DNA from 4 places in the Rhizobium sp. CBN3 genome. Region 3 is predicted to be linked to each of the others. Evidence: predicted binding sites of a transcription regulator. Region 3 holds the regulator's gene; each other region holds the start of a gene.
What was found. Region 3 encodes LexA, which represses DNA repair genes until DNA is damaged. Its sites were predicted from a motif close to TGTTCNNNNTGTGTTCNG; they were not measured.

Region 1 (7,379 bases), on a different contig from region 3:
GGTGATGATATTGCGTACCGACAGGCCCTTGCGCAGAAAGGCGACCGGATGCTGGCGCAAAGTCAGCCCGATGTGGCTGTAGTCCTCGATCACGTTGTGGCCGTCGTTCATCTGCCGAAGTGCCACCTCCGGCTCCTGTTGCTCGGCAATTGCTGTTGCCTCACGTTCGGCGGCGGCGGCAAACAGGGGTAACGGCTCGTCGCGCAGCGCCTTGATCGCCCAAAGCGCATCGCGTCGTTCGAGTTTCAGCGATGGCAGAAAGGCGTCGGCCTCCGCGAGTTGAACAAGCGCTTCGGTCGGCACGCTAGACCGGCGCCACATGTCATCGACTGAGGCGAACGGGTTGTTCATGCGCGCTGCAACGATCCGTGCGGCGTCCGCGACAGCCAGCCCTTTCACCTGCCGAAACCCGAGGCGCACAGCATGACGATCGCTGCCTCCAATCCTTTCCAGCGTGCAGTCCCATCGCGAGCGGTTGACGCAGACCGGCCGCACCTCGACGCCATGCTTGATCGCGTCCCCGACGATCTGGGCCGGAGCATAAAATCCCATTGGCTGGCTGTTGAGAAGGGCTGCACAAAAGACGTCGGGGCAATGGCACTTGATGTAGTTCGAAGCGTAGGCAATCAACGCAAAGGAGGCCGCATGACTTTCCGGAAAGCCGTATGAGCCAAAGCCCTCCAACTGCGAAAAGGTCTTTTCGGCGAACTCGGCCGAATATCCGTTCTTGACCATGCCTGACACCAGCTTGTCCTTGAAGCGCGAGACGCCGCCGGTGAACTTGAAGGTCGCCATGGATTTGCGCAGCTGGTCGGCCTCACCACCGGTAAAGCCGGCACAGACCATGGCGACGCGCATCGCTGACTCTTGAAACAGCGGCACGCCAAGTGTCTTGCCGAGCACCGCCTCCAACTCGGGTGTCGGATACTCGACGGGCTCCTTGCCTTCGCGACGACGGAGATAGGGATGCACCATGTCGCCCTGGATTGGGCCCGGCCGCACGATCGCCACCTGAACAACGAGATCGTAGAACGTGCGCGGTTTTAACCGCGGCAGCATCGCCATCTGCGCACGGCTTTCGATCTGGAAGGTGCCGAGCGTGTCAGCCTTGCGGATCATTGCATAGGTCGCCGCATCCTCTTGGCTGATTTTCGAGAGATCAAGATCCTGCCCTTTGTGCTCGCGGATGAGATCAAAAGCCTTGGCCATGCAGGTGAGCATCCCGAGCGCCAAGACATCCACCTTCATGAACTTCAGAGCCTCGACATCGTCCTTGTCCCATTCGATGATCTGCCGGTCTTTCATCGTCGCCGGCTCGATCGGTACAAGATCGTCCAGCCGGTCATGGGTGAGGACAAAGCCGCCGGGGTGCTGGCCGAGATGACGCGGCGCGCCCATCAGCTGCTGTGCCAGTTTCAGGGTGAGCGCTAAGCGCCGGTCGTCCGGGTTGAGATTGAGTTCCCTGATGTTTCGGTCGGGAATTTCTTCCGACCAGGACCACATGCCTGACGACAGCGCCTTGATGACATCTTCAGGCAGGCCAAGCGCCTTGCCGACATCGCGGATTGCGCCCTTGGCCCGGTATCGGGTGACGGTCGCACAAAGTGCCGCCTTCTCCTTGGTATAAGTCTTGTAGATCCACTGGATGACCTCCTCGCGCCGTTCGTGCTCGAAGTCGACATCGATATCCGGCGGCTCGTCGCGTTCCTGGCTGACGAAACGCTCGAAGAGGAGATCATTGGTCGAGGGGTCGATCGATGTGATGCCGAGAATATAGCAGACGGCGCTGTTGGCCGCCGATCCCCTGCCCTGACAGAGAATGCCCTGGCTTCTGGCAAAGCGCACGATCGAAAACACCGTCAGGAAGTACGGCGCGTATTTCATGGTGCGGATGAGATCGAGCTCGTGGCGTACGGTCTTCAACACGTCCGGCGGCAGACCTTCCGGGTACCGGTCCGGCGCACATTCCCAGACATAATGCTCGAGAGACGCCTGGGCGTCCTTGCCCGGAACGATGGCTTCCTCCGGGTACTGGTAGGTCAGCTCCTCAAGCGAGAACTTGCAGCGATGCACGATTTCCAGGGTTCGCGCGAGTGCTTGCGCGTAGCGCGGAAACAGGCGTGCCATTTCCTCCGGTGGCTTGAGGTAGCGGTCGGCGTGGCGTTCGCGCTCGAAACCGACATCGTCGATCGTGGTGTTGTGCCGGATACAGGTAACGATGTCCTGCAATTGCCGCCGGCCCGGCTCATGAAACAGCACATCATTGGTGACGACGGTTCTGACCTTGAACCGAGCCGCCATGTTGGAAATCTCATGCAGCCGCAACTGGTCGTTCGGTCGCCGACGCAGACAGAGAGAGACGTAAGCGCGATCACCAAACAGCTCAGCCATTTTTCGAAGCTGGATCGCGCAAAGATCATCCGGCAGATCCGGCACCAAAATGCCGATCATCCCCTCGGAGTAAGCGACGATATCGTCCCAGTGCAGGATGCAGTTGTTCTTGCCGCCGCGCGATTTGCCCAGCGTGATGAGGCGCGTCAGGCGCGAATAGGCGGATCGGTCCATCGGATAGACCAGCACAGACATCCCATCCGCGAGATCGAGCCGACAGCCGACGACCAGGCGCAGACCCGTGGCGCGAGATGCTTCCAGGGCGCGGACGATCCCGGCCAGCGAATTGCGATCGACGACGCCGAGTGCTTCGATGCCGAGCTGTTTCGCCGTCTCGAACAATTCCTGTGCAGAGGAGGCGCCGCGCAGAAAGGAAAAGTGGGTCGTGACCTGCAGCTCGGCGTAGCTCATGCGAAGATCCCGTGGCAGAACCAGCGATGGGACCCGGTCTCGGGATCCACTCCGTCGCCGGAGCGGAACACCCACAGGCGCTCGCCTGCCTCGTCCTCGATGAGAAAGTAGTCCCGCACCGCCTCCATCTCGGCGTCACGCTGCCACCACTCCCCGAAGATGCGTTCCGGGCCGTCGGCGCGTTTGACCTTACGGCGCTTGCCGCGCCAGACGATGGAAACAGGCGGCCGGTCCGGCATCAGCGCAATCGCCTCGATCAGTTCGGGTCGTGGCAAAAGCCGGACTGGACGGCGCCAATGGCTCACCCAGGCAACAGGGATCGGTTCAGCAACGGGACTGATCCGCCGGACGGAACGTTCCGGCACATCGGATGCAACCGGCGCGACGCGATAGACCCGCTGGCCCCGATTTCCATAGATATCGATGAGCGGTGTCACATCGGTGATGTCATCCTCGACCAGAGCAGAGACTTTCTGCGCCTCCTCCAATGGCTCTACCATGACGGCGACAAGGGTGAGCCTCTCGATCCCGAAACCCGGCTCGATCTTTTCCGTCCGGTCCCGAAACAGTTTCGTCAGCCAGGCAACGTCGCGGGCAGGTTTGGCAGTGCCTGCGCGAATGGCTTGTCTGGTGCCGTCGACCTTCTCGACGATCAGGTCGGCGCGGCGCACCCCAAGGCCGCGCTTCTGAAGCTCATCGACCAGTTGGACGACGAGGCGGCCGACATATTTGTTGATCGTTTCGGCAGCGCCAATTGGTTCAGCGAAGGCTTTCGAGACTTCGACCAGCTCAGGCGTCCGGATTGGCTTGATCGGCTCGGCGATGCGACAGAGCATCTGGTCGAGACGGCGCCCAACCTCCGGCCCAAAGCGCAACGTCAGCGGCGCGCGCGGGGTATTGGCAAGCTCCCCGATCGTCTGAAATCCGAGAATGCGGAGATCGCTGACAATCGTTGCCGGCAGGCGCAGGAGCGATATAGGCAGCTTTTCGACGGCCCGCACTGTCTCACCCGGCGGAATGACAATCGTCTCGCGCTTGATTGCGCGGGCGCAGGCATGGGCTGCACCCCAGCTGTCGGCGACCGCCACGCGGGCAGTCAGCTTCCTGCCCAGAAACTGGTTGGCGATCTTTGTCACCATTGGCAGCTCGCCGCCCTGCAGGTGGTCGGCGCCTTCGGTGTCCATCACGATGCCGTCGATCCCGTCAATCGCGACGATCGGCGAATAGATTGTTAGTGCCCACAGTGTGATGCGTTCGAGGGCTACCCGATCGGCTTCGATATCCGCGTCGACCATCATCAGGCCATGAAACAGCGACTGCGCCTTTGCCGCCGGCATGCCGACATGCACGCCTGCCACCCGGGCAGCCGGGTCGGCAGCCGAAACCCATCGCTTCGACCCGCTTCTTGCGATCACGGCAATTGGCTGTTCAGGCGAAATGGAGGGATCCGCCCGCCGAATACGATCCGTCGGCAGATCCGGAAGATAGATCGAGACGACCCTTGTCATCACACGCCCTCACGAGAAACTCAGCACACTCACCCGCTTTCACGCGCATCAATTCAAGAAACCATTGAGGCCTGCCCACCCCCGGTACCGGCAGCTCTTCCGATGGCATCACACTGACCCGCCATCTGGTTGTTGACGCCGTCGGCTGGCCAAAATCATTCGCCTCGGTCTGCCGTCGCCATCGCCGGACGGCAAGAGCCATCGTCCCGGTTCGCTCGGCGGCTAGCTGCAATCGGCGGGAACTGACCATCGGCAGGCGGACAAGTTCGCCGACGACCGCTCCGAGACCGCCGAACGACAGTCCCTCCTCCATATTGGCCAGAACATCCTCTTCCCTGTCGGACTCGACAAAAATCACCCGGTCGGGATGGAGGCCCACCTGGGCAAGCGCCGGAAAGAATAGATCCGGTCGGGTCAAACACCAAACGACGGGGCCTTTGGTTCGCGCGGCAATGCCGGCCACACAGAGTGCCGCCGCCGCGCCATCAACAGTACCGGAACCGCCGCCCGCGAACTCATGCAGCGCTCCATGGGCGAGACCACCGCCCGGCAGGACCGCATCGATCTCCGACAGACCGAAGGGCAGACAGCCGGCACGTCTGGCCTGCGCACCCTCCATTGATGCGATGCGCTCGCGCAGATTGGCGATCACATCGGAAACCTCCTCAGGGGCCCTCGTGGCACGGGCAGCATTCATCGTTCACGGCTCCCTTCAAGGTCGCGTTGGCGGGATCGACATCATGTCGGGCGGGCGATATGTTCACTATCTGTTCTTGTGCCAGCAAAGAGTCAAGACACATTGAGCGTAGGAATATTCGCCTAGCATTAGCGATCTTGAAGATTGCGAACGGAATCAATCGCGTAAGGCCGAAAAGAATTTTTGGCGCAGTTTCCGGGCGTTTGGGCCCTGCCGGTGGATAGCGGGGAAAGAAGTCAGTTCGTCGCAATGTTCTTAAGCTTTTTGTGCTGCACTTCAGCCATGACAAAGCCTCCCAGGTCAAACCCACCTAGAACAAAGCCGCTTCTTCGTGACGGCGAAGCTCCGATCCGCTCGAAGCCACGCAGGAAACGCAATCCGGCACAGCCACAGCTGCTTTTCGATCCCATGCCCGATCGGGTTGAGCCAGCGCTGGCTGAGCTGAAGGCACATCCGCCAAAAGGTGATCAGTGGAGCTGGGAGCTGAAATGGGACGGCTATCGCCTGGCGGTCCATATCGAGCCGCAAGGTGTGCGCATCCTTACACGTGGTGGCCATGATTGGACGCATCGCTTTCCTGATATAGCAGAGGCCGCTCGGGCGCTCGGGCCGGCGACGATGATCATCGATGGCGAGGCGGTGGTGCTTGACCAAGAAGGGCGACCGGATTTTGAGCTGCTGCAGCAATCGCTCGGCGCTTCTGGAAAGGCCGCTGGCAACCGCGCCTCGGACGCCATTCTCTACGCCTTCGATCTAATTTATCTCGACGGCCATGATCTGCGCGGGATCGAATACCGCTCGCGCCGGCATCTTCTTGAGGATACGCTCACCGAGAAAGATGGCGCCATCCGTCTTTCGGAGACGTTCGACGCGGATCCCGCTGTCCTGCTTGAGAACGTTTGCCGCCTTGGTCTCGAAGGCATCGTCGGCAAGAACCTCGATCAGCCCTATCGCTCCGGCCGCACCGGCGACTGGGTGAAGGTCAAATGCGTTGAGAGCGAAGCCTTCATGATCGTCGGCTATGAGCCATCCACGGCGTCGCTTGGCGGCTTCGGGTCTCTCGTGCTTGCCGCCTACCGCGACCATGATCTTGTTCATGTTGGGAGCGTCGGCACGGGCTTCAAGCAAGCCGAGATGGATAGGCTGCGCAAGACGCTCGACAATCTGCGCTGGAAGCAAAAGCAGCCACCTGTGTCCTTCGCCGGGAAAGCTGACATCGTCTGGGTCGCGCCGACCTTGATCGCCGAGATCGAGTTTCGGGCCTGGACCGGAGACGGCAAACTGCGGCATCCATCCTACAAGGGCTTGCGGGAACGTCAGGACAATGCCGACGTCTTCACGCTCGACTAGCGAAATCGGTATCGTCCGTTAGATTGTCTTCCACGACCTTGCGAACGTGGATGGCGTTGGATGTGCAATCTCTACCGGATGGAAGACAAGGACTGGGTCGCGAAGTGGGCCCAGGATGCCGAAAGCCTGATCAATCTGATGCCGGCCTATCAGATGAACCCCGACCAGATGGGGCCGGTCGTCCGCAACACGGCTGACGGAAGAAAGCAGCTCGTGCATGCGCGCTGGGGCCTGCCATCGCCGATTTTCGTGCAAAAGAAGGCTGCGGAAGCTCGGGCGGAGAAACTGAGAGCCAAGGGTCAGGCAGTCGAAATGGACGAGCTCATCCGCATGGAACCGGACCGGGGCGTGACCAATGTCCGCAAGCTTAACCTTCCCCACTGGACACGATGGTTTGGCATCGAGCATCGATGCCTGGTCCCGGTCACAAGCTTTGCCGAACCGGATCCGGCAAGCCAGGAAACCGGCGGCAAGGTACCCAATACCTGGTTTGCCCGCGATGAGGCGAAATCGCTGATGTTCTTTGCGGGCATTCATGTGCCGCAGTGGAAAAGCGTGCGGAAGGTCAGGGACGGCCTGACCACTGACGACCTCTATGGGTTTCTCACCACGGATCCCAACGATCTCGTCAAGCCCATCCACGAGAAGGCCATGCCGGTACTGTTGCTGACAAAGGAAGAAACCGACATCTGGATGCGGGCGCCTTGGGACGAGGCAAAGCACCTCGCTCGACCACTACAGAATGATGCGCTCATCATTTCTTCACGCGAACCATACGGATCTACGATCGTGTCGAAATCCGGAGAGCCGGTGGAACAGGGTAGTCTGCTTTGACGCCTGATCTCAGACCACGAATCTGTCGTAAAACGAAAAAGCCTGCAGCGGGAGGAGGTGCGGCAGGCTTTTCGAAAGAATTGAACAACGGCTGGGAGGAGGAGTGCCGCTGTTCCGTCAGACGTCCCTTGGGAGGAGGGGTGGGTCGCCTGAAACACGAAGCCCTGCGGGAGGAGGTGCATTGCTTC
Region 2 (7,379 bases), on a different contig from region 3:
TCGATCGCGCTTTACCAATATGGCGATGCGTCGCAGCAAGGCCAGATCGCCTATTTCCTCGTCGTGACCGGCATTTCCTGCATCTTCTGCCTGATGCATCTGCCGATGGCTGCGGCGATGACCACGGTCATCACCTTCTCCGCCATGATCACCACCTTCATGTTCTCCGGCAATCCCGTTTTCGTGGCGACCGCCGTCAGCGGCCTCTTCCTGATCCTACCCTTCCTCAGGGTGATCAACAGCTATTTCCAGAATTTCGTCGGCCTGGTGCAACTGACCGAGGAGTTGAAGAAGAAGCAGGCGGAGGCCGAGGAGCTGAACCTCGTCAACAGCCGCAACGCGCTGCATGATCAGCTGACCGGCCTTGCCAATCGCCGCAGCTTCTTTCTCTCCCTGGAAGAACGGTTGCAGAAGAATCCGTTCTCGCCGCCCGTTCTCGGCATTATCGATCTCGACGGCTTCAAGCCCGTCAACGACGTTTTCGGCCATGCCGCCGGCGATCTCGTGCTCAAGGAAACGGCCCGACGCTTCACTGCTTTGGTTGGCGAGGGGGGTATCGTCTCCCGTCTCGGCGGCGACGAATTCGGCATCATTTTCCCCTCATCGATGACGCACCAGGCGGTCGCCGATCTCGGCCAGGCGCTTTGCGCCGCCGTCCGTGATCCCATCGAAATCCCCGACGGCTCGGTGCGCGTCTTCGGCTCCTGCGGTATCGTCTATCCCGATCTCGGCGAATACACCGCCGAAGATCTCTACGAGAAGGCCGATTTCGCCCTCTACCAGGTCAAGAGCAAGCGCAGCAGCGGCGTCGAATTCTTCTCTGCCGAACACGAAAAGATCCTGACGCAGCGCCACTTGATCGAACTCGAGCTGCAGGCAAACGATTTCGCCGGGGAATTGAAGCTCGATTACCAGCCGATCGTCGAATTGAAGAGCGGCCGCGTCGTCGCTTATGAGGCGCTCGCCCGCTGGGATAGCGCCCGTTTCGGACGCATCAGTCCCACAGCCTTCATTCCCGCCGCTGAGCGCACGGCCGTGATCGGTCGCATGACGCGCATCCTTTTTGCCCAGGCGCTCGAAGCGCTGGCGATCATGCCGCGGCATCTGAGGCTCTCCTTCAACCTCTCGGCCCGCGATATCTGCGATCATGAGACCTCGATGGCGCTGCTTGCCATGATCACCCGCTCCGGCGTCGACCCAAAGCGCATCGAATTCGAAATCACCGAAACCGCATTGCTCTCCGATTTCGACACGGCCGACCGGGTGATCACGATGCTGCGCGCCGCCGGCATCTCGATCGCCCTCGATGATTTCGGCACCGGCTTTTCGAGCCTCAGCCATATTCATCGCCTTGCCTTCGACAAGCTGAAGATCGACAAGGGTTTCGTGATGAATTTCGATCGCGACGCCCGTTGCATGAACATCACTCGCTCGGTCGCCAACCTCTGTCAGAATCTCGGCATCGCCTCGGTCGCCGAAGGCGTGGAAAGCGAAGCGATCGCCGAGGGATTGAAGGCGATGGGGGTGCGTCTGGCGCAGGGCTATTATTTCTCACGGCCTCTGCCGCTGGAACTCGCCATCGAATATGCGGGCCGCTGCGAAGCCGCAGCGTCAGCCCGAGACGCCCTGTCGGCCTGAGCAATCGATCGGTGCTCGCCCGCAAATACTCTGGAGCGATGCCGCATCCTCGTCTATGCATGGTTCAACAGACGAGGTGAACCATGCAGCACAGCGAAGTGATCATCGAACGGCGGGGCACTGCCGGCATCATCCGGCTCAACCGGCCGCGGGCGCTGAACAGTCTGACGCTGCCGATGATCCGCGCGCTTGCCGAAGCCCTTCAGGGCTTTGCCTCCGAATCCGACGTGGCGAGCGTCGTGATAACGGGCGAAGGCGAACGCGGCTTCTGTGCCGGCGGTGATATCCGTGCCTTGCATGAAAGCGCCCGCGCCGGCAATGATCTCGCCGGAACCTTCTGGCGCGAGGAATTCCGCCTCAACCATATGATCGCCGTCTATCCCAAACCCTATGTCGCGCTGATGGACGGCATCACCATGGGCGGCGGCGTCGGTCTGTCCTCGCACGGCCGCCATCGCATCGTCACCGAGCGCACGCGGCTTGCCATGCCCGAAACCGGCATCGGCTATGTCCCCGATGTCGGCGCCACATGGCTGCTGCCGAAGGCACCCGGCGAAGCCGGAACATGGCTCGGCCTGACCGGGCTCGACATTGCTGCTGTGGACGCGATCTATGCCTGTCTCGCCGATGTTCAGGTCGCCTCTTCGCGGCTTGGCGAAGTGATCGAAGCACTGTCGAGCCTGCCGCTCGGCAGTTCGTCGATTGATGTCGATACCTGCTTGCAGGCGTTTGCCGAACTCCAGGGCGAGAGCCGACTGCGGCAGAACGCGGCGGTGATCGATCGCGCGTTTCGTTTCGACAGCGTCGAGGAGATCCTAGCGGCGCTCGCCGGGGAGGAGGGCGAGTTCGCTGCCGAGACGCGCCGCGTGCTACTGACGCGCTCGCCGACCAGCTTGAAGCTCGCTTTGCGGCTTCTGAGAGCCGGCCGCCGCAGCGCCTCACTTGCCGAATGCCTTGGCCGCGAGCTCAGCGCCTGCCTGCAGATGCTGCATAATCCCGATTTCTTCGAAGGGATTCGCGCCGCCGTCATCGACAAGGACCGCAATCCGAAATGGTCGCCGGCATCAGTCGAGGCTGTGGAGCCGGCAACTGTCGAACGTTTCTTGAAACCGGCCGACCCGCCGCTATCACTCTGACGCTGTCATCCTCTGAATGCCGAATGCGCGGCACCGTGGGGCGGGTGAGAGCCTTTTGCTTCCTGTTGCCAGTCTCTTCAATACCAAATCTCCGGGCGCGACGCGACGAAACCATAGGCCGCCCTGTCCTAAAGCCTAGGTTTCTCTCTCCCTTGACCTGATCGACCGCCAGATACGCTTCGGCATAGTGTCCGCGACGTGACCCATAACCGACATCTCTCGATCAAAACAGGAGCGCATCATGTCGCAGGCAGAAGCAAGAACCCGTACGCCTGGTCAGCAGGAGCCTGGCAGTCCGAAACATGAAGAATTGGTTCCGTCGCGTTACGCGGTGCGGATCGGCGAAATTGAAGTGCTGATCATCAGCGATGGTGTGCTGCCGCTTCCGACCGCGATGCTGGGACATAACGCCGAGGAGGCCGACCGGGCAGTCTGGCTGGACGATATGTTCCTGCCGCGGGACGCTTTCGACTGGGCGCTGAACGTGGTCCTGGTGCGCAGCGGCGGGCAGACCATCCTCATCGACGCCGGCTTGGGGCTGGATCCGGACTTGAACTTGCCGCGCGCGGGTCAGTTGATCAAGCGACTGGAAGGCGCCGGCATCGATCTGGCATCCGTGACCGACGTGGTGCTGACGCACCTGCACATGGATCACATCGGCGGCTTGCTGGTCGAAGGGGTCAAGGACCGGTTGCGCCCCGACCTCAGGATCCACGTGGCGGCCGCCGAGGCCAAGTTCTGGGAAGCACCCGATTTCAGCCACGTGTCCATGCCGCCCGGCTTCCCGGACGCGCTTCGGGCGACGGCAAAACGGTTCCTGAGCGAGTATGGCAGCCATCTCACGCTGTTCGACGAGCAATCCGAGGTGGCGCCCGGGGTGGTCGTTCGTCGCACCGGCGGCCACACCCCCGGACATAGCGTGGTTCGCCTGGCGTCCGGCGGTGACAGGTTGACATTCGCCGGCGATGCGGTGTTCGCGGTCGGGTTCGAGCACCCCGACTGGTACAATGGTTTCGAACATGATCCCGAAGAAGCGGCTCGCGTTCGCCTCGATCTTTTGCGGGAGCTGGCGGCGACCGGCGAACAGTTGGTGGCCACGCACCTGCCGTTCCCGTCCGTCGGCCGGGTAGCGGTGGACGGGGAAGCCTTCCGTTGGGTGCCGGTCTTCTGGGACTACTGAGCGCCCAACCCAAACGCGTCGCATGAACTACGCTTCATGCGGCGCGCTCTATCGCCACATCCCGCGCATGCGGGCGCCGACATCGATGCGCACCTGCCGCACCTGCGCTTGAGCGGCGGCGTCCGATTTCACCTGCGGCCAGCTGCAGGCCTCGAAGAACTGCAGCAGCGTCGCGGGAATGAAGCGGCTGCGCGAGGCATAGACGTGCCGGTCGCCCTGCGCGTTCTGCCCATAAGTGAAGAAGCGTTGCGGCACGACCAGATCTAGGCCGTCTCTCGCCCGCGTCATCGCGACGTAGAGCAGCCGGCGTTCTTCCTCGATCTCGGCGGTGGCGCCGACGGCGAGATCGCTCGGAATGCAGCCGTCGACGACATTCAGCATGAAGACCCTCGTCCATTCCTGACCCTTGGCGGAATGGATGGTGGAAAGGATGAGATAATCCTCGTCGAGAAGCGGCACGCCGGCCTGGTCGCTGGTCGCATCCGGCGGATCGAGCGTGAGTTCGGTGAGGAAACGCTCGCGCGAGGCATAACCGCCGGCGATCTGTTCGAGCTGTAGGAGATCGGCCTGCCGGGTCGCGGCGTCCTCATGCAGCCGTTCCAGATGCGGGCCGTACCATTGCCGCGCCAGTCCGATCTCCGCCGGCCAACCGGCCTTGCCGGATTTCAGCTCCTGCAGCATGGCAACGAAATCAGTCCAGTCCTCGCCGGAACGCGGCGGCGCCGGCATTTCGGCCAGCGCCGATATCGGGCGCGCATCCTCGGCCATCAGGTCGAGCGCCTTCTGCGCCGTCGATGGCCCGACGCCCGGCAGGATCTGCATCAGCCGGAAGCCGGCCACCCGGTCGCGCGGGTTCTGGGCGAAACGCAGCGCGGCCAGCATGTCCTTGACATGGGCGCTATCGAGAAACTTTAAGCCACCGAATTTGACGAAGGGAATGTTGCGCCGGGTCAGCTCGACCTCCAGCGGCCCGCTGTGGTGCGAAGCGCGAAACAACACGGCCTGCTGTTTGAGTTTCAGGCCTTCCTCGCGGTTGTCGAGCACCTTGTCGGCGATATAACGCGCCTGCTCGGCCTCATCGCGTACCGAAACGAGGCGCGGCCGCTCCGCCGATTGCCGCTCGGTCCAGAGATTCTTGGTGAAGCGCTCTGAGGCCAGATCGATCACGGCATTAGCCGCCGCCAGGATCGGCTGCGTCGAGCGGTAATTACGGTCGAGGGTGACGACATTAGCGGCCGGGCTGAAGGCACCGGGAAAATCGAGGATATTGCGCACCGTCGCCGCACGGAAGGAATAGATCGACTGCGCGTCGTCGCCGACGACGGTCAGCCCCTGCCCTTGGGGCTTCAGCGCCAGCAGGATCGAGGCCTGCAGCCTGTTCGTATCCTGATACTCATCGACGAGCACATGGTCGAAGCGGCTGCCGATATCCTCGGCAATCACGCTCTCGCCGACCATCTGCGCCCAGTAGAGCAGGAGATCGTCGTAATCGAGCACGTTCTGAGCCTGCTTCGCCTCGACATAGCAGGCGAAAAGCTCACGCAGCTGTTGCTCCCACGCCGCGCACCAGGGAAAGGCGTCGCGCAGCACCTGATCGAGTGCGGTCTCCGAATTCACCGCCCTGCTATAGATCGCAAGGCAAGTGCCCTTGGCCGGAAAGCGGTTTTCCGTCTTGGAGAAGCCGAGATCGTGCCGGATGAGGTTCATCAGATCGGCGCTGTCTTCCCGGTCGTGAATGGTGAAATCGGCATCGAGGCCGATCTGCTGGGCATAATCGCGCAGCAGCCGCGCGCCGATGCCGTGGAAGGTGCCGGACCAGGACAGCGCATCGGCCATGACGCCGGCATTGGCACCCAGCACATCGCGGCAGATGCGCTCGACACGCCGCGCCATCTCGGCGGCTGCCCGGCGCGAGAAGGTCATCAGCAGGATGCGGCGCGGATCGGCGCCCTTGACGATCAGATGGGCGACGCGATGCGCCAGCGTGTTGGTCTTGCCGGAGCCGGCGCCGGCAATGACCAGCAGCGGCCCGGCAATATGGCTGCCGTCGGTGAGCGTGCCGTGCTCGACGGCTAAGCGCTGCTGGGGATTGAGCTTTTCGAGATACATCCAGCCGTCCGGTCGGGCTCCCGCAGAATCACTGCGAGAAGATTAGATGTTCCTTGAATGTTCGCGATTTCGCCCGCTGTCAAGCCTGCGGCGCGGCGATCCTCAATCAGGGAAATCCGGTCCCACTTCGCGTCGTACCAGCTTCAGGCTGCGGTCCGGCTGAAGAATATAGGTTTCCTCCACACGCTGGCCCGTCTCGTTGTAGAACTGGTTATAGACCGCGCTGCCGACCGGCGACTTGGTGAGCTTGGTTCGCGGCTGGCCGCCATAGGTGATGCTGCCGGGAATCGGTTCGAGCGCGGCCGTATCGGCCGAGGAGCAGCCGGCTAGCAATACCCCGGCAAACAAGGCGGGCAGAAACGCTTTCATCGCAGTCATCCCTCTTCAGACTGCCGACAGATATGGAAAGCGTGGCCTCTTTCACCAAGGGCTGACTGATGCGCAGTGGGCTGTTGCGGCGTTGAGGGAACCAAAGCGCCGCCCCAGGTGTTGAAAAGCCGACCCGAAACGCTGGAGACCATCATGCAGACGCTTCTTCGCCTCTGGGCGTCCACCCTGATCATCGGCTGCGGCGTCTTTGCCGGCTCAGCCTATGCATCGCTCGAGACGGGCATGGATTATTCCGCTTTGCCGAAGGATCAGATCGCCCTCAACGAATATACCGGCAGTGTCGCCTGCGAGCCGGCGGAGCCGCACTACCTGCCGTCCTTCATCCGCGCGGCTGACGGCACGATCATCGGTGTGGGATATATCGAGATGGAGAATGAGGCCGGCGCGGATTGCTGAAACCGATCCGCTCGAACGAGGCTCGCCTGCGTTTCCGGATGACGAGCCTCTGACCGTCATCATGACGGCTGGATGTTTTCTATCGAAACAGCTGGCTCAGGCGCAACGCCCTTTGCGCCAAAACCCCGCACCCCCTCGATGCAGGGTTAAGTGAAAATTAAACAATGTATCGTTCCGGCACGGTTTGCTGACCAAATCGGAAACGACCTGATGCCCTTGTTGGGTCAATGCAGCTTCAGCTTCGCCTCTTCGGCCGCCGCCAGGAACTCGGCTCTCGCCTCCTCCACGCTCTTGCGCCCGTCGAGCGCTGCCCGGCAGGTGCTGCGCGCCTTGATATAATGAAGCCCGCGCGAACTCGGCCAGAAATCAGCCAGGCATTTCAACGCATCGAACGGCCCGGTAACCGTTCGCGCATCGGCATCTTCGAAACCGACCGTGACCGGGCTGTTCCATCGTTCAGTTGCCATCGATGCTCCTCCACGATTGTCGACAGAAACAGGATGCTGCGCCTCCCATTCTCAGGACGGACG
Region 3 (7,379 bases):
AAATAGGAAAGGAAGGCGACCGTCATAGCCGGGATGACGAAGCGGCCGAGCTTTCTCTTCTTATGATGCTTTGTCCACATACACGCATGCTCTTGAACGCATTACCAATTCGTTCAGCATAACGCGCAGAGATTAACCGTTCATTGACCGTAATAAGCGCGCAAGAAAAAACCCGCGCCGGGAGGCGCGGGTCGAGCCGTTGAAAATCGGAACGATCAGCCTTTGATGATCGAGCGGCCGGCATATTGGGCTTGGGGGCCGAGGCCTTCCTCGATGCGGATCAGCTGGTTGTATTTGGCGAGACGGTCGGAACGCGACAGCGAACCGGTCTTGATCTGACCGCAGTTGGTGGCGACGGCAAGATCGGCGATGGTCGAGTCTTCGGTTTCGCCGGAGCGGTGCGACATGACGGCGGTATAGGCCGCCTTGTGCGCCGTGTTGACGGCATCGAGCGTTTCCGTCAGCGAACCGATCTGATTGACTTTGACGAGGATCGAGTTAGCCACGCCCATGCGGATGCCGTCGCGAAGACGGGCGGAGTTGGTGACGAAGAGATCGTCGCCGACGAGCTGGGTCTTCTTGCCGGTCAGGTCGGTCAGCGTCTTCCAGCCTTCCCAGTCGTCTTCGGCCATGCCGTCTTCGATCGAGATGATCGGGTACTTGGCGGCAAGCTCGGCCAGATATTCGGCCATGGCGCCCGATTCGAGCGTGCGGCCTTCACCTTCGAGAACGTATTTGCCGTCCTTAAAGAACTCCGTCGAGGCGCAATCGAGGCCGAGGCACATGTCGTCGCCCGGCTTGTAGCCGGCTTTGTCGATGGACTTCATGATGAAGTCGAGGGCTTCGGGCGCGCTTTTCAGGCCGGGGGCGAAGCCGCCTTCGTCGCCGACATTGGTGTTGTGGCCCTGCGCGGCAAGCTCCTTGCGGAGCGTATGGAAGACTTCCGAACCCATGCGCACGGCTTCAGCGATCGAATCGGCGCCGACTGGCATGATCATAAATTCCTGGAAGTCGATCGGGTTGTCGGCATGGGCGCCGCCGTTGATGATGTTCATCATCGGCACCGGCAGCAGGCTGGCGGAAGCGCCGCCGACGTAACGGTAAAGCGGCAGGCCGGATGCCTGCGCGGCAGCCTTGGCAACGGCGAGCGACACGCCGAGGATGGCGTTGGCGCCGAGGCGCGACTTATTCGGCGTGCCGTCGAGCTCGATCATGATGTTGTCGATCTGGATCTGGTTTTCGGCGTCGATGCCGCCAATCGCGTCGAAGATCTCGGTGTTGGCGGCCTCGACCGCCTTTTCGACGCCCTTGCCGAGATAGCGCTTGCCGCCGTCGCGCAGCTCGACCGCCTCATGCGCGCCCGTCGAGGCGCCCGAGGGAACGGCCGCGCGGCCCATGCTGCCGTCTTCGAGATAGACGTCGACTTCGACGGTGGGGTTGCCACGGCTATCGAGGATCTCGCGGGCGATGATATCGGTGATTGCAGTCATGGGTTCTTCCTGCTCGGTGGGTGATAAGTCGGTCGAAGCCTGTCATAATCGAAGGCGTGCAAATTACAATGCTGCAATTTCCGGCCTTCGAACCAGCATGCCGTCGTGGCCTAAACCACGATCATGTCAGTCTGTTGAACGTCAGGCCTTGGCGATCGCGTCGAAGGCAAGCAGCTTCTCAAGCAATCGCGGCATGTCCTTGAGATAAACCATGTTCGGGCCGTCGGACGGTGCGTTGTCGGGGTCCTGGTGGGTTTCGAGGAAGACGCCTGCAATTCCCGTCGCCACCGCCGCGCGCGCCAACGTTTCCACGAATTCGCGCTGGCCGCCCGAGGAATCGCCCTGCCCGCCCGGCTGCGCCACGGAATGGGTGGCGTCGAAAATCACGGGAGCGCCCATCGCCGCCATGATCGGCAGCGAGCGCATGTCGGAGACCAGCGTATTGTAGCCGAAGGAAGCGCCGCGCTCGCACAGCAGCACATTCGGATTGCCGCTGGCGTTGAGTTTCTTCAGGACGTTCTTCATATCCCACGGCGCCAGGAACTGGCCCTTCTTGACATTGACGGCGCGGCCGGTTCTGGCGGCGGCGATCAGAAGGTCGGTCTGGCGGCAAAGGAAGGCCGGGATCTGCAGGACATCGACCACCTTGGCCACCTCGGCGCATTGCTCGGCCGTATGGACGTCGGTTATGACGGGAAAGCCGAATTCCTTCTTCAGGTCGGCAAAGACCTCCATGCCCTTTTCCAGGCCAATGCCGCGCTCGGCCGAAAGCGAGGTCCGGTTGGCCTTGTCGAATGAGCTCTTGTAGACCAGCCCGATGTCAAGCTTTGCGCAAAGCTCCTTCAGCGTGCCGGCTACCATGAAGGCGTGGTCGCGGCTCTCCATCTGGCAGGGGCCGGCAATCAGCGACAGACGGGCGGTATTGGAAAAGGTGACCTGGCCTGCGCCTTCGCCGATCCTGACTTCGGAATTCGTGTCGATGCTCATCGTGTTTCCTCGAAGGCGAAGAGCGCACCCTGCCCGGGCGTGGGCTTCACCAGAATACGGTTGTTCTTGCGCGTGTAGGTCACCCCGTTAGCAGCCAAATGCGCTTCTGTCACGGCAAGATCGACGACAGTGAAGAGGATTGCCCGCCCCCGCAGGCCGCGATCGGCTGACGAGACTGCAGTCTCGAAATAGGCCTCCAGCCCTTCCGGCGTCATCAGGCTGATCTTCGCATTCGATGCCGCGATATTCATGCCGAAACCGGTTTTCTCCACCGCCGCCTGCCCCATCGCAAGTCCGACGAAGGCGGCGAATGCCGCCGGCTCCGGCGCACAAAGCGCGATCTCGGCAATGCCGATCACGCCATTGGCATGCGTCTCCAGCGCGGCGCGATCTGTCGGGAACGAATTAATGCGCTGGCAGGTAAAGAGAAAGAAATCGGGGGCGCGCAAATCAGCTGCAAAGGCCAGCTTGAAGCTGCCGACGCTCTCCGAACCATCCGGCATCCGCATCGGTCGGCTGAACTGCAACATCTCACCGGCGCTCGCGCCGTTGCCGACGAAGCGCTTATGATCGAGGCCGGCATCCTCGCTGAGGAAGGCCAGCGCAGAAAGTCCCTCCTCGCCGCAGCGGAAACGGAAGGCGCGATTGCGGGCGATGAAGACATTGCCCTGGCGGGCCGCTGCCTCGCTCTCCTCGACACTCGCCACGCCGAGCGGCTCCAGATAGGTCTTGTCGGCGAAAAAGACGCAGGCATTCTCCGTTCCGAAGGGATGGCGCGCATCGGCGGCGACGGTGAAACCGAGCTTGCCGAGCCTTTCACGCGCCAGATCGATATTGACCACGGGCAGCACGACATGATCCAGCGGGTGCGACTTGGCGGAATGCGCGTTCATGAATATCCCTCCTGAAACCGGCAAGAGATGTGCGACAGCACCTCACTCAATGCAAGACATGTGTGCCAATCCGGCGAATGAAAATAAAAATCTCGACGAGTTGGCGCGAAGTTTTACGGAAATTTAGCTACTTGCGGAACACATATGGAACATATAGTGTCCGTTCTGGATTTGTTTCAATCACGGGGTCTGACGTCGATGCTCACGCGCAAACAACAGGAGCTTCTCCTTTTCATCCATGAGCGCATGAAGGAATCCGGCGTTCCTCCCTCTTTCGACGAAATGAAGGATGCCCTGGATCTCGCCTCGAAATCCGGCATTCACCGGCTGATCACGGCGCTCGAGGAGCGCGGCTTCATTCGCCGCCTACCGAACCGCGCCCGGGCGCTCGAAGTGATCAAGCTTCCGGAGGCCTATAACCCCAGTCTTCAGCGTCGCGGTTTTTCGCCGAGCGTCATCGAGGGCAGCCTCGGCAAGCCCCAGCCGGTCGCCGCCCCCGCTGCGCCAAAGCCGGTCGCCGACAATGGCAACTCCATCTCCGTGCCGGTCATGGGGCGTATCGCCGCCGGCGTTCCGATCTCGGCGATCCAGAACAACACTCACGATATCGTCGTTCCCGCGGATATGCTCGGCTCCGGTGAGCACTATGCGCTGGAGGTCAAAGGCGATTCGATGATCGACGCCGGCATCTTCGACGGCGATACCGTGATCATCCGCAACGGCAGCACCGCAAGTCCCGGCGATATCGTCGTTGCCCTCGTCGATGACGAGGAAGCAACGCTGAAGCGTTTCCGCCGCAAGGGTGCCTCGATCGCGCTCGAGGCCGCCAACCCGGCCTACGAGACCCGCATCTTCGGGCCCGACCGGGTCAAGGTGCAGGGCAAGCTCGTCGGCCTCATCCGTCGCTATCACTGACGCCGGATAGGCTGGAATCGGTAAAACGATCGTTGCGCCAATCATAGGCGCGATGGCGCATCCATGGTCGCGACAAAGCATCGAAGGCGGTGGTGACCTCCGGGCCGCTGTCGGCGAAGCGCAATTCGACGGAACCGGTCCTGCGTAGCGTCTCGCCGGTGAAAAGCGCGCCACCTGAACGGCAGTTGTTGAAACGCAGACGGACCGAGGTCACGACGATATCGGCCGTATCGCAGGCCGGGCCAAGATAGGCGGCATTGTCGATGACGGTGACGATATGGCCATTGCCGAGTCTTGATGTGCACCAGGCCTTCTTGACGCAGGAAAAGCGGTTTGCTTCACCGCCTGCTGCGGCTGCCCGCATCGCTGCACTCGCTTCGTTCTGCTGATCGCGGGAAAGCCTGACACGGCGGTCTTCTCCTTCCGCCGGGATAGCCGGACCATCCAGCATCTTCGGCGGATCATGTGTCGGCAGGACCAGCGCTCGCTGCCACTGGTCGAAGATGAAATCCGGCGGGTTTTCACGGTTGGAAGCTATTGCCTCAGCCGCGACGACCGCAACCAGACTGCCATCCTCCGAAATCACCAGATCCGGCGGCCGGGGAACCGGCAGAAGCAGCACGATAAGGGTCGAGATGGCGATGATCGATGTGCCGATATGGCGCAGCCGGGTACGCAGCAGCGTCAGCAGCAGAAAGCCTGCCACCGCCATTGCGAAATACCAGCCGGGCAAGCGGCCGATGCCGATATCCCCGCCCCAGCCGGACACCGTCTTGGCAACCGCAATCACCAGATCGAGGCCGAATCCGACCACCTTCCAGAGCGGAGCGTCCAGACCGAAAGGCATGAGCAACATCGCCAGCAACCCGGCCGGCATGACGATGAAGGAGATGATCGGCATCGTCGCAAGATTTGCCGGCAGGCCATAAGCCGTCAGGCGATGAAAATGCTCGATCGAAAACAGTGCGGTGGAAAAGCCGCCGATCAGCGAGGTGAGGAAGACGCCGCCGAAGAAACTGGCGACTACGGCCACCGGCCTGATGATCGGCAATTTCGGAAAAGCGTTTTCGCGGACACGCCTGTCCTTCCACAGCTGATAGCCCGATACCAAAGCCAATGTCGCGGCAAAGGACATCTGAAAGCTCGGTCCCAATACTTCCGAAGGTGAAATGGCGATGATGATGAGCGCTGAGAGAACGACATTGCGCAGGCTGATCGACGGCCGGTCGAAGAAGACGGCAATCAGCATGATGGCCATCATGATAAAAGCGCGCTCGGCCGAAACCCCGAAACCGGAGATCAGGTAATAGGCGGTGACGGCGATGAGCGCACCGGCAGCGGCGATCTTCTTTGTCGGACAGGCTTGGGCGACACCGGGAAAGAGGCTGAGCAGCATCCGGAAGCCGACGAAGAAGATGCCGGCCGACAGCGCCATGTTGAGGCCCGAGATTGCGACGATATGGGCAAGGCCGGACTGGCGCAGCGCCTCCGTCGTCGTCTTCGAGATGGCGCGCCGTTCATCCGTCACCAGGGCAGCGGCAAAAGCGCCGGTGTCGCCGGGCAGGATCGATCTTATGCGGTCGCCGATGCTGCTGCGCAGCCGGTAGAGCCATTCGAGCAGCGCGTCCGACGTCCACCTGGCCGCCTGCGGGCCGACCTGCGCGTCGAGCTTCTCCGGCGCACCGTAGAAGAAACCGTTGGCGCCGATGCCGTCGAAATAGGCACCGAAGGAGAAGTCGTTGAGCGCGGGAAGTGCGGGGCCTGCCGGCGGCGTCAGCCGTGCCCTGCCGGTGATGATGTCGCCGATCTCGAAAGGCACATCGGCGCCCCGGACGATCCCGGTGATGCGTCTTGGCGGCCGTTTCAACTCCGGCGCCTCGGTGCCGGTGACGGCAAGAATGTAGCGCCAGCGCCCGCGGCCGTCGCCTTCCCGCCGTTCGACGCGGCCGGTCACCGTCGTTGTCACGGATGAATCGAGGATCGCCGTCGAAGCCCGCCAGCTCTCGAACTGAGCCGAGAGCATGCCGCCGGCGAAAAGTGCGAGCCCCATGAAACTTGCGCGCAAGGCCGGCCGGCTGGGACCGGTGAGGAAAACCGCGGCCGCCGACACTAGCAGGCAGAGCAGCGATGCAACGAGGGGAAAATCCGATCCGCCGAGAAACCAGAAGGCCGAGCCGGCTCCGAGGAAGACCGGCGAGAACAGCAGCAGGCGGCCATGATCGGCCTCTTCGCCCAGCATGCAGGCTCCGGCACGCAGCGATTGCCAGGCGGCGGCCAGCAGCCGACGACGCAATGGGGTCTGCGACTGCGTCCTTACCGATTGAGTCACCACCGCAGGCGCAGGAAAATCCGGCGGATCGGCAAGGCCGACGCCCGCTTGCGGCCGCAATTCGGCTGTCGTCAATTCCTGCATGCCCCGCCCAAGATCACCCCGCGAAGTCGTCAGAATGCAACCTTCACGTAAATCCGGCAAGAATAATCGGTTGAAATAAGACGCAAAAACCAAAGGAGCAAAAGGTCAGTCGAATCATCGGCTTCCGCTATGCGTGCGGCTCATCGCTGCAGTGCCTAAAAGGTGATGCCGCAATGCACAAAATGCCATCACGGTAACTTGGCATTAGCGTCACGATCATATAGCTATCGGAAAGGACGCTTAACCCCTATGGCGCTTTTGTGGCGCCACCGACATTTCGGAGGACAGCATGACGGATCAAAGCGCTACAATAAAAATCGGTGACAAATCAGTCGACCTCGCCGTCAAAAGCGGCACGATCGGCCCGAGCGTCATCGACATCGGTGCCCTCTACAAGAACACCGCTTCCTTCACTTACGATCCGGGCTTCACCTCGACCGCATCCTGTGAATCGAAAATCACCTATATCGACGGTGACGAAGGTGTGCTGCTGCACCGTGGCTATCCGATCGAGCAGCTCGCCGAGCATGGCGATTTCCTCGAGGTCTGCTACCTCCTGCTCTACGGTGAATTGCCGACGGCTGCGCAGAAGAAGGATTTCGACTATCGCGTCACGCATCACACGATGGTGCATGAGCAGATGAGCCGCTTCTTCACCGGCTTCCGCCGTGATGCGCATCC
Region 4 (7,379 bases), on a different contig from region 3:
GCGCCATCGATGCGGCCGCGGCTGCCTCCGGAATCGATTCCTTCGGCCTGATGGAAAGGGCAGGGGCCGCCGCCGCGGCTGCCGCGCTCAGGCTTCATCCTGCGGCGCTGCGTTTCGTCGTGCTCTGCGGCCCCGGCAACAACGGAGGCGACGCCTATGTCGTGGCAAGGCATCTGCGGGAGAGCGGAGCGACCGTGGCGATTTTTCATCTCGGCGATCCCGCAAAGCTGAAAGGTGATGCCGCCCGCGCTCGAGCCGGTTGCACATTGCAGGGGCAGGAGCTCGGCCTCTACCGGCCGGAAGCCGGCGACGTCGTTATCGACGGTCTGTTCGGAGCGGGGCTCGGGCGCGCGGTGCCGGCCGATGTGGCTGCCTTGACCAAGCGCGTCGCCGAGGCCGGTACCGCAGTGCTCGCCATTGATCTGCCCTCCGGCGTCGATGGCCGCACCGGCAAGGTGCTGGGTGCTGCCTTCCAGGCTCGCAACACCATCACTTTCATGACCCGTAAGCCCGGCCATCTTCTGATGCCGGGCAGGCAGCTTTGCGGCGAGTTGGAGGTCTTCGACATCGGCATTCCCGCCCGGATCATCCGGGCTGAGGCGGGCGGCGCCATCGCCGAGAACACGCCTGACGCCTGGAAGGGCGTGCTGCCGGCCGAACAGCTGGAAACCCACAAATACAAGCGCGGTCATCTGGTCGTTTTTTCAGGCGAGGCCGACAAGACCGGGGCTGCCCGTATGTCGGCGGTCTCCGGTCTCAAGGCCGGCGCCGGCCTGGTAACGATCGCCGCACGCGGTGCAGCGATGGCCGCTAATGCCGCGCATCTCACAGCCGTCATGCTGCATGCAGTCGACGACGAGGCGGATCTGGCAGAGTGGCTCTCCGACAAGCGGCTGCAGACCTTCGTCCTCGGTCCCGGCTTCGGCATCGGGGCAAGGGCGCGCGGCTTCGTCACCGCGCTTGCCGATCGCCGGCTCGTGCTCGATGCCGACGGCATCTCTTCCTTCAAGGACGATCCGCAACAGCTTTTCGCCCTGTTCCGCGGCGAGCCGCGTCTGGTGCTGACGCCGCACGAGGGCGAATTTTCGCGGCTCTTTCCGGATATCGGCGACGACGAAACACTGGGGAAGGTGGACAAGGCGGTGGCCGCTGCCCGCCGCGCCAATGCCGCGATCGTCTATAAGGGCGCCGATACCGTCATCGCCTCGCCGGACGGGCGCGCGCTCATCAATACCAATGCGCCTGTCTGGCTTGCCACCGCAGGTTCCGGCGATGTGCTTGCCGGCATCATCGGCGGATTGCTCGCCCAGGGCCTGCCGACTTTCGAGGCTGCGGCGGCCGGCGTGTGGCTGCACGGAGAGGCTGGCCAGCGCGCCGGCAAGGGGTTGACGGCGGAAGATCTCGCGGCCGAGGTGTTGCCGCTTTAGCCCGGGCTAAGTTTCAACCGCCTATTTCGCCAGCAACTGCTGCAGGGCGATAGCCCCGTGGGGCGCATTGACCTTGCCCTCGTGGATCATGAAGGCGAAGACGTCGCGCGGCTCGGCCTTCACCTGGCGCTCCCCGTCGATCAGCGGCAGATCGTCGGGGACCTTGCCCTCGGCCCAGGTCTCGAGCCGCTTTGCCCAGGCCTTCAGATCCTTGTCGGGATAGCAGGTCGGGATATCATCCGATCCCTTCTGCAGTCGGGCATAGACGAAATCGGCCGTCACATCGGCGATCATCGGATATTCGAAATGTTCGGCACAAACCGGCGCCACGCCATATCTAGCAAGCAGAGCAACGAATTCTGGCACCTTGAAGGAATCATGCCGCACCTCGACCACGTGACGGAGCGCCAGCCCATCCTGTTTTGCCGGCAGCAGCTTCAGGAAGGCCTCGAAATCTTCCGGATCGAACTTCTTCGTCGGCGCGAACTGCCAGAGCAGCGGCCCGAGATGATCGCCGAGCTCGCTGATTCCGGATGTGAGGAACCGCTCCATCGATTCACCGGCTTCCGCGAGCACCCGCCGATTGGTGACGAAGCGAGTGGCCTTCAGCGAAAAGATGAAACCCTCTGGCACGTCGGCCGCCCATTTGGCAAAGACCGCTGGTTTCTGTGTGCTGTAATAGGTGCCGTTGACCTCGATGACCTTCAGCTGACGGCTGGCATAATGCAGCTCGTCCTTCTGTTTCAGGTCGGCGGGAAAGAAATGCCCGCGCCAAGGCTCGAAGGTCCAGCCGCCGATGCCGGTGCGGATAGTGCCGGATTTCGTCATGTCGTCCTCCCAGTTCGCGGCAGTCAGGCCGCATGAATCTCTTTCGTCATAGCGATGAGCGTCCATCCTGGCCGACAAGGGTTCGGCCGGCGACCCGTTTTCCGGAACCCGAAGACACTATAAAGCGCGATATTCCGCTTGGAGATCGTCGGGCGACGCCAACCTCATCGTCATTCCGCCGCGACCGCCTTCTTCGCCGGCCGCCGCTCCAGCAACTCCTTCAGAAACTGGCCGGTATAGGAGCGCTTTTCCCTGACGATCGCTTCCGGTGTGCCGGTCGCGACGATCTCGCCGCCGCCATCGCCGCCTTCGGGGCCGAAATCGAGCACCCAGTCTGCTGTCTTGATGACTTCGAGATTGTGCTCGATCACCACGACGGAATTGCCCTGGTTGACGAGCTCGTGCAGCATTTCCAAGAGCTTTGCGACATCGTGGAAGTGCAGACCGGTCGTCGGCTCATCGAGAATATAGAGCGTGCGTCCGGTCGAACGTTTCGACAGTTCCTTGGCGAGCTTGACGCGCTGCGCTTCGCCGCCCGAGAGCGTATTGGCCTGCTGGCCGACCTTGATATAACCGAGGCCGACATCCTTCAGCGATTGCAGCTTGTCGCGCACGGCGGGTACCGCCGCAAAGAAATCGACGCCTTCCTCCACCGTCATGTCGAGCACGTCGGCGATCGACTTCTGCTTGAAGGTCACGTCGAGCGTCTCGCGGTTATAGCGCTTGCCGTGGCAGACGTCGCAGGTGACGTAGACATCGGGCAGGAAGTGCATCTCGATCTTGATGACGCCGTCGCCCTGGCAGGCCTCGCAGCGCCCGCCCTTGACGTTGAAGGAGAAGCGGCCGGGCTGGTAACCGCGCGCCTTGGCTTCCGGCAGGCCGGCGAACCAATCGCGGATCGGCGTGAATGCGCCGGTATAGGTCGCCGGATTCGAGCGCGGCGTGCGGCCGATCGGCGACTGGTCGATATCGATCACCTTGTCGATATGCTCGAAGCCGTCGATGCGGTCGTGGTCGGCCGGAATTTCGCGCGCGCCCATGACGCGGCGTGCTGCCGATTTATAGAGCGTCTCGATCAGGAAGGTGGACTTGCCGCCGCCGGACACACCGGTCACTGCCGTGAAGACGCCGAGCGGGATCGATGCGGTGACGTTCTTCAGATTGTTGCCGCGCGCGCCGATCACCTTGATTTCGCGGCCCTTCTTCGGCTTGCGGCGCTCCTCGGGAACGGGAACGCCGAGTTCGCCGGAGAGATATTTGCCGGTCAGCGACTTCGGGTTGTCCATGATGTCCTGCGGCGTGCCATGGGCGATAACCTCACCGCCATGGATGCCGGCGGCCGGACCGATATCCACCACGTCGTCGGCCGTCAGGATCGCATCCTCGTCATGTTCGACGACGATGACGGTGTTGCCGATATCGCGCAGGTGCTTCAACGTATCCAGCAGCCGGGCGTTGTCGCGCTGATGCAGGCCGATCGACGGCTCGTCGAGCACGTATAACACACCGGTCAGCCCCGAACCGATCTGCGAGGCGAGCCGGATGCGCTGGCTCTCGCCCCCCGACAAGGTGCCGGAATTGCGCGACAGGCTCAGATATTCCAGGCCGACATCGTTCAAAAAGCGCAGGCGGTCGCGGATTTCTTTGAGGATCCGGACGGCAATCTCGTTCTGCTTGGCATTGAATGTCGCCGGCAGCGTCTCGAACCAGTCGCGCCCGATGCGGATCGACATCTCGGTCACTTCGCCGATATGCAGCTTGTTGATCTTCACCGCCAGCGCTTCCGGCTTCAGGCGATAGCCGTTGCAGGCCGGGCAGGGGGCGGCCGACATGAAGCGCTCGATATCCTCGCGCGCCCAGGCCGAATCGGTCTCCTTCCAGCGGCGCTCGAGATTGGTGATGATGCCCTCGAAATTCTTGTGTGTCGTATAGGAACGGGCGCCGTCGGCGTAGTGGAACTCGATTTTGTCGTCGGTGCCGTTCAGGATCACGTCCTTGGCCTCGTCGGACAGGTCGTTCCAGCGAGTGCCGAGCTTGAAGCCGTAATGTTTGCCGAGCGCTTCCAGCGTCTGGTTGTAATAGGGCGAGGTCGACTTGGCCCAGGGGGCGATCGCCCCGTCGCGCAAGGTCCGCTCCGGTTCGGGCACGATCAGGTCCGGGTCGATCTTCTGCTGCGCGCCGAGACCGTCGCAGGTCGGGCAGGCGCCGAAAGGGTTGTTGAAGGAGAAGAGCCTGGGTTCGATTTCTGGGATGGTGAAGCCCGAGACCGGGCAGGCGAATTTCTCCGAAAACAGCACGCGCTCATGCGTCTCGTTCAGCGACTTGTTGGCCGAACCGCCGGCCGAGGTCTCCTCCGGCGGCAGCGGCTTGTCGGCGAATTCGGCTATCGCCAGGCCGTCGGCGAGCTTCAGGCAGGTTTCCAGGCTGTCGGCCAGGCGTGCCGAGACATCCGGGCGCACGACGATACGGTCGACCACCACGTCGATGTCGTGCTTGTATTTCTTGTCGAGAACAGGCGCCTCGGCGATCTCGTAGAACTGGCCGTCGACCTTGACGCGCTGGAAGCCCTTCTTCATCAGCTCCGCCAGTTCCTTCTTGTATTCGCCCCTGCGGCCGCGCACGAGCGGCGCAAGAATATAAAGACGTGTACCCTCGCCGAAAGCGAGAATGCGGTCGACCATCTGGCTGACGGTCTGGCTCTCGATCGGCAGGCCGGTCGCCGGCGAATAGGGTACGCCGACGCGGGCAAAGAGCAGGCGCATGTAGTCGTAGATCTCGGTGACGGTGCCGACCGTCGAGCGCGGGTTTCGCGACGTGGTCTTCTGCTCGATTGAAATGGCAGGCGACAGCCCATCGATCTGGTCGACATCGGGCTTCTGCATCATTTCGAGGAACTGCCGGGCATAGGCCGACAGGCTTTCGACATAGCGCCGTTGGCCCTCGGCATAGATCGTGTCGAAGGCGAGCGAGGACTTGCCCGAGCCCGAAAGACCGGTCATGACGATCAGCTTGTTGCGCGGCAGATCGAGATCGATGCTCTTCAGATTGTGCTCGCGCGCGCCGCGGATGGAGATCGTCTTCAGTTCGCTCATCGTCTCTGCTTTGGTTTTCTGGATATCAGCCCTTATTTAGTGATGCCAACGGGCGAGTCGAGGCTGAATATCCGGGAAGGCTCAAGGTTTTCGATTCTGTTGACAGGATCATACGGATAAACTAGAACAAATAAAGAACAAATTTCCTGATGAATGCATGCGGCTTTCTGATGGGATAAACTGTGGATTAAACACCGTTCGCGCGCATCTGCGGTCTCTATGGTTTAAGGTGCGCTGATCGATTAACGCCGCCGGGCAGGGCGGCAGGCAGGGTGAAAAGCATGGCTGGTAGCGTGAACAAGGTAATTCTGGTTGGAAACGTGGGTGCAGACCCCGAAATCCGCCGCACTCAGGATGGCCGGCCGATCGCCAATCTCCGTATCGCGACCTCGGAGACCTGGCGTGACCGCAATTCCGGCGAACGGCGCGAAAAAACCGAATGGCACACTGTCGTCGTCTTCAACGAAGGCCTCTGCAAGGTGGTCGAGCAATATGTGAAGAAGGGCGCCAAGCTCTATATCGAAGGCCAGCTGCAGACCCGCAAGTGGCAGGACCAGCAGGGCCAGGACCGCTACTCGACGGAAGTGGTGCTGCAGGGCTTCAACTCGACGCTGACCATGCTCGACGGCCGCGGCGATGGCGGCGGCGCGAGCTCCGGCTTCGGCGGCGGCCGCGGCGGCAGCAGCAACAATGATTACGGCGACGACTACGGCGCCCCGGCTCCCTCCTCGTCGCCCAGCCGCGGCGGTGGCGGCGGCAACTTTTCGCGCGATCTCGACGACGACATCCCGTTCTGATCGATCATTTTTCTGGCCAGGAGAAGAGTTGAGAGCATGATGCCTTTGATGGCGTCATGCTCTTTTTCTTTGGTCTTGTGGCGTTCAGCGCGGCGTCGCGCTGATGAGATTGAGCGCCGCTTTCGCGCCGTCGACGACGAACTGCACCGCAAGGGCTGCAAGGATGACGCCGAGGAGGCGGGTCAGGATCGCCCGGCCGGTGACGCCGAGGAAACGGTCGAGCGTTTCGGCGATCAGCAGCATGAGGAAGGTCAGCAGCAGAATGGCGGCGATGACGCCGATCAGCTGGGCCTTTTCGACCGAGGTCGCCAGCGTGCCGGAAAGCAGGATGGTGGCCGAGATCGCGCCGGGACCGGCGATCAGCGGCAGGGCGAGGGGAAAGACGGCGATATTCTCGATATGATCCTTGGTGATCGCCACCTCGGTCGTCTTCTCCTTGCGATCCTGCCGCTTCTCGAAAACCATCTCGAAGGCGATCCAGAAGAGCAGGAGCCCGCCGGCTAGGCGGAAGGCGCCGATCGAGATCCCGAGCACGCCGAGCACGCCTGCGCCGAACAGGGCGAAGACGGCGAGGATGATGAAGGCGATGGTCGAGCCGCGCAGCGCCACCTGCCGACGCTCGGCGCGGCTCATGCCGACCGTCAGCCCCAGGAAGAGCGGTGCGAGCCCCGGCGGGTCGATGGTGACGATGAGCGTGGTGAAGGCGTTGATCAACTGGTCGGCGCTTGCCATCGTCTCTCCGGAACATCATATGAATGCGTGGTTTTCATGATTGTGAAGCGCCGGTTCCGATTTGGCAAATATCCCGCGGCGGCATTTGCCCGGTTCGGCCGGAAAACTTGCGCGCTTTACCGTCTTTACGCCGCAAAAGCCTGTTCAAAACGCGCTCAGAAATTGGCGTGGGAACAGGCTTTCCGCTATAAATCTTCGAGTGATTCTAGAAGAGATCGTGATCTGTTTTGACTGAGCAAACACCCCCCGGCGGCGGGAAGCTCCCGCCAGGCATCGAGCCCATCTCCATCATGGAGGAAATGCAGCGGTCGTATCTCGATTACGCCATGAGCGTCATCGTCAGCCGCGCGCTGCCCGACGTGCGCGATGGCCTGAAGCCCGTGCACCGGCGCATCCTCTATGGCATGTCCGAGCTCGGCATCGACTGGAACAAGAAATACGTCAAATGCGCCCGCGTTACCGGCGACGTGATGGGTAAATACCATCCGCACGGCAATGCCGCG

Region 1: QWJ46_RS26715 (ImuA family protein) is a predicted target of LexA. The motif match lies at 5,068-5,085, and genes of this name have one in related genera.
Region 2: QWJ46_RS18905 (ATP-dependent helicase) is a predicted target of LexA. The motif match lies at 6,111-6,128, and genes of this name have one in related genera.
Region 4: uvrA (excinuclease ABC subunit UvrA) is a predicted target of LexA. The motif match lies at 5,470-5,487, and genes of this name have one in related genera.

What each region holds. Positions count from the first base shown of each region.
Region 1 covers NZ_JAULSE010000026.1:24,617-31,995, reverse strand. The annotation lists gene QWJ46_RS26725 (error-prone DNA polymerase) at 1-2,802, opposite strand, end outside; gene QWJ46_RS26720 (DNA polymerase Y family protein) at 2,799-4,310, opposite strand; gene QWJ46_RS26715 (ImuA family protein) at 4,231-5,007, opposite strand; gene ligD (non-homologous end-joining DNA ligase) at 5,290-6,357, shown strand; gene QWJ46_RS26705 (SOS response-associated peptidase family protein) at 6,418-7,191, shown strand.
Region 2 covers NZ_JAULSE010000012.1:49,356-56,734, forward strand. The annotation lists gene QWJ46_RS18890 (bifunctional diguanylate cyclase/phosphodiesterase) at 1-1,638, shown strand, start outside; gene QWJ46_RS18895 (enoyl-CoA hydratase/isomerase family protein) at 1,722-2,774, shown strand; gene QWJ46_RS18900 (MBL fold metallo-hydrolase) at 3,016-3,954, shown strand; gene QWJ46_RS18905 (ATP-dependent helicase) at 4,003-6,063, opposite strand; gene QWJ46_RS18910 (hypothetical protein) at 6,166-6,432, opposite strand; gene QWJ46_RS18915 (hypothetical protein) at 6,586-6,849, shown strand; gene QWJ46_RS18920 (DUF982 domain-containing protein) at 7,074-7,316, opposite strand.
Region 3 covers NZ_JAULSE010000020.1:38,113-45,491, forward strand. The annotation lists gene QWJ46_RS24415 (septum formation initiator family protein) at 1-80, opposite strand, end outside; gene eno (phosphopyruvate hydratase) at 216-1,490, opposite strand; gene kdsA (3-deoxy-8-phosphooctulonate synthase) at 1,632-2,477, opposite strand; gene QWJ46_RS24430 (VOC family protein) at 2,474-3,370, opposite strand; gene lexA (transcriptional repressor LexA) at 3,569-4,285, shown strand; gene QWJ46_RS24440 (ComEC/Rec2 family competence protein) at 4,266-6,698, opposite strand; gene gltA (citrate synthase) at 6,988-7,379, shown strand, end outside.
Region 4 covers NZ_JAULSE010000016.1:94,475-101,853, forward strand. The annotation lists gene QWJ46_RS22395 (NAD(P)H-hydrate dehydratase) at 1-1,427, shown strand, start outside; gene QWJ46_RS22400 (DUF72 domain-containing protein) at 1,449-2,255, opposite strand; partial or broken gene QWJ46_RS22405 (GNAT family N-acetyltransferase) at 2,279-2,395, opposite strand; gene uvrA (excinuclease ABC subunit UvrA) at 2,426-5,347, opposite strand; gene QWJ46_RS22415 (single-stranded DNA-binding protein) at 5,629-6,144, shown strand; gene QWJ46_RS22420 (MarC family protein) at 6,229-6,876, opposite strand; gene gyrA (DNA gyrase subunit A) at 7,104-7,379, shown strand, end outside.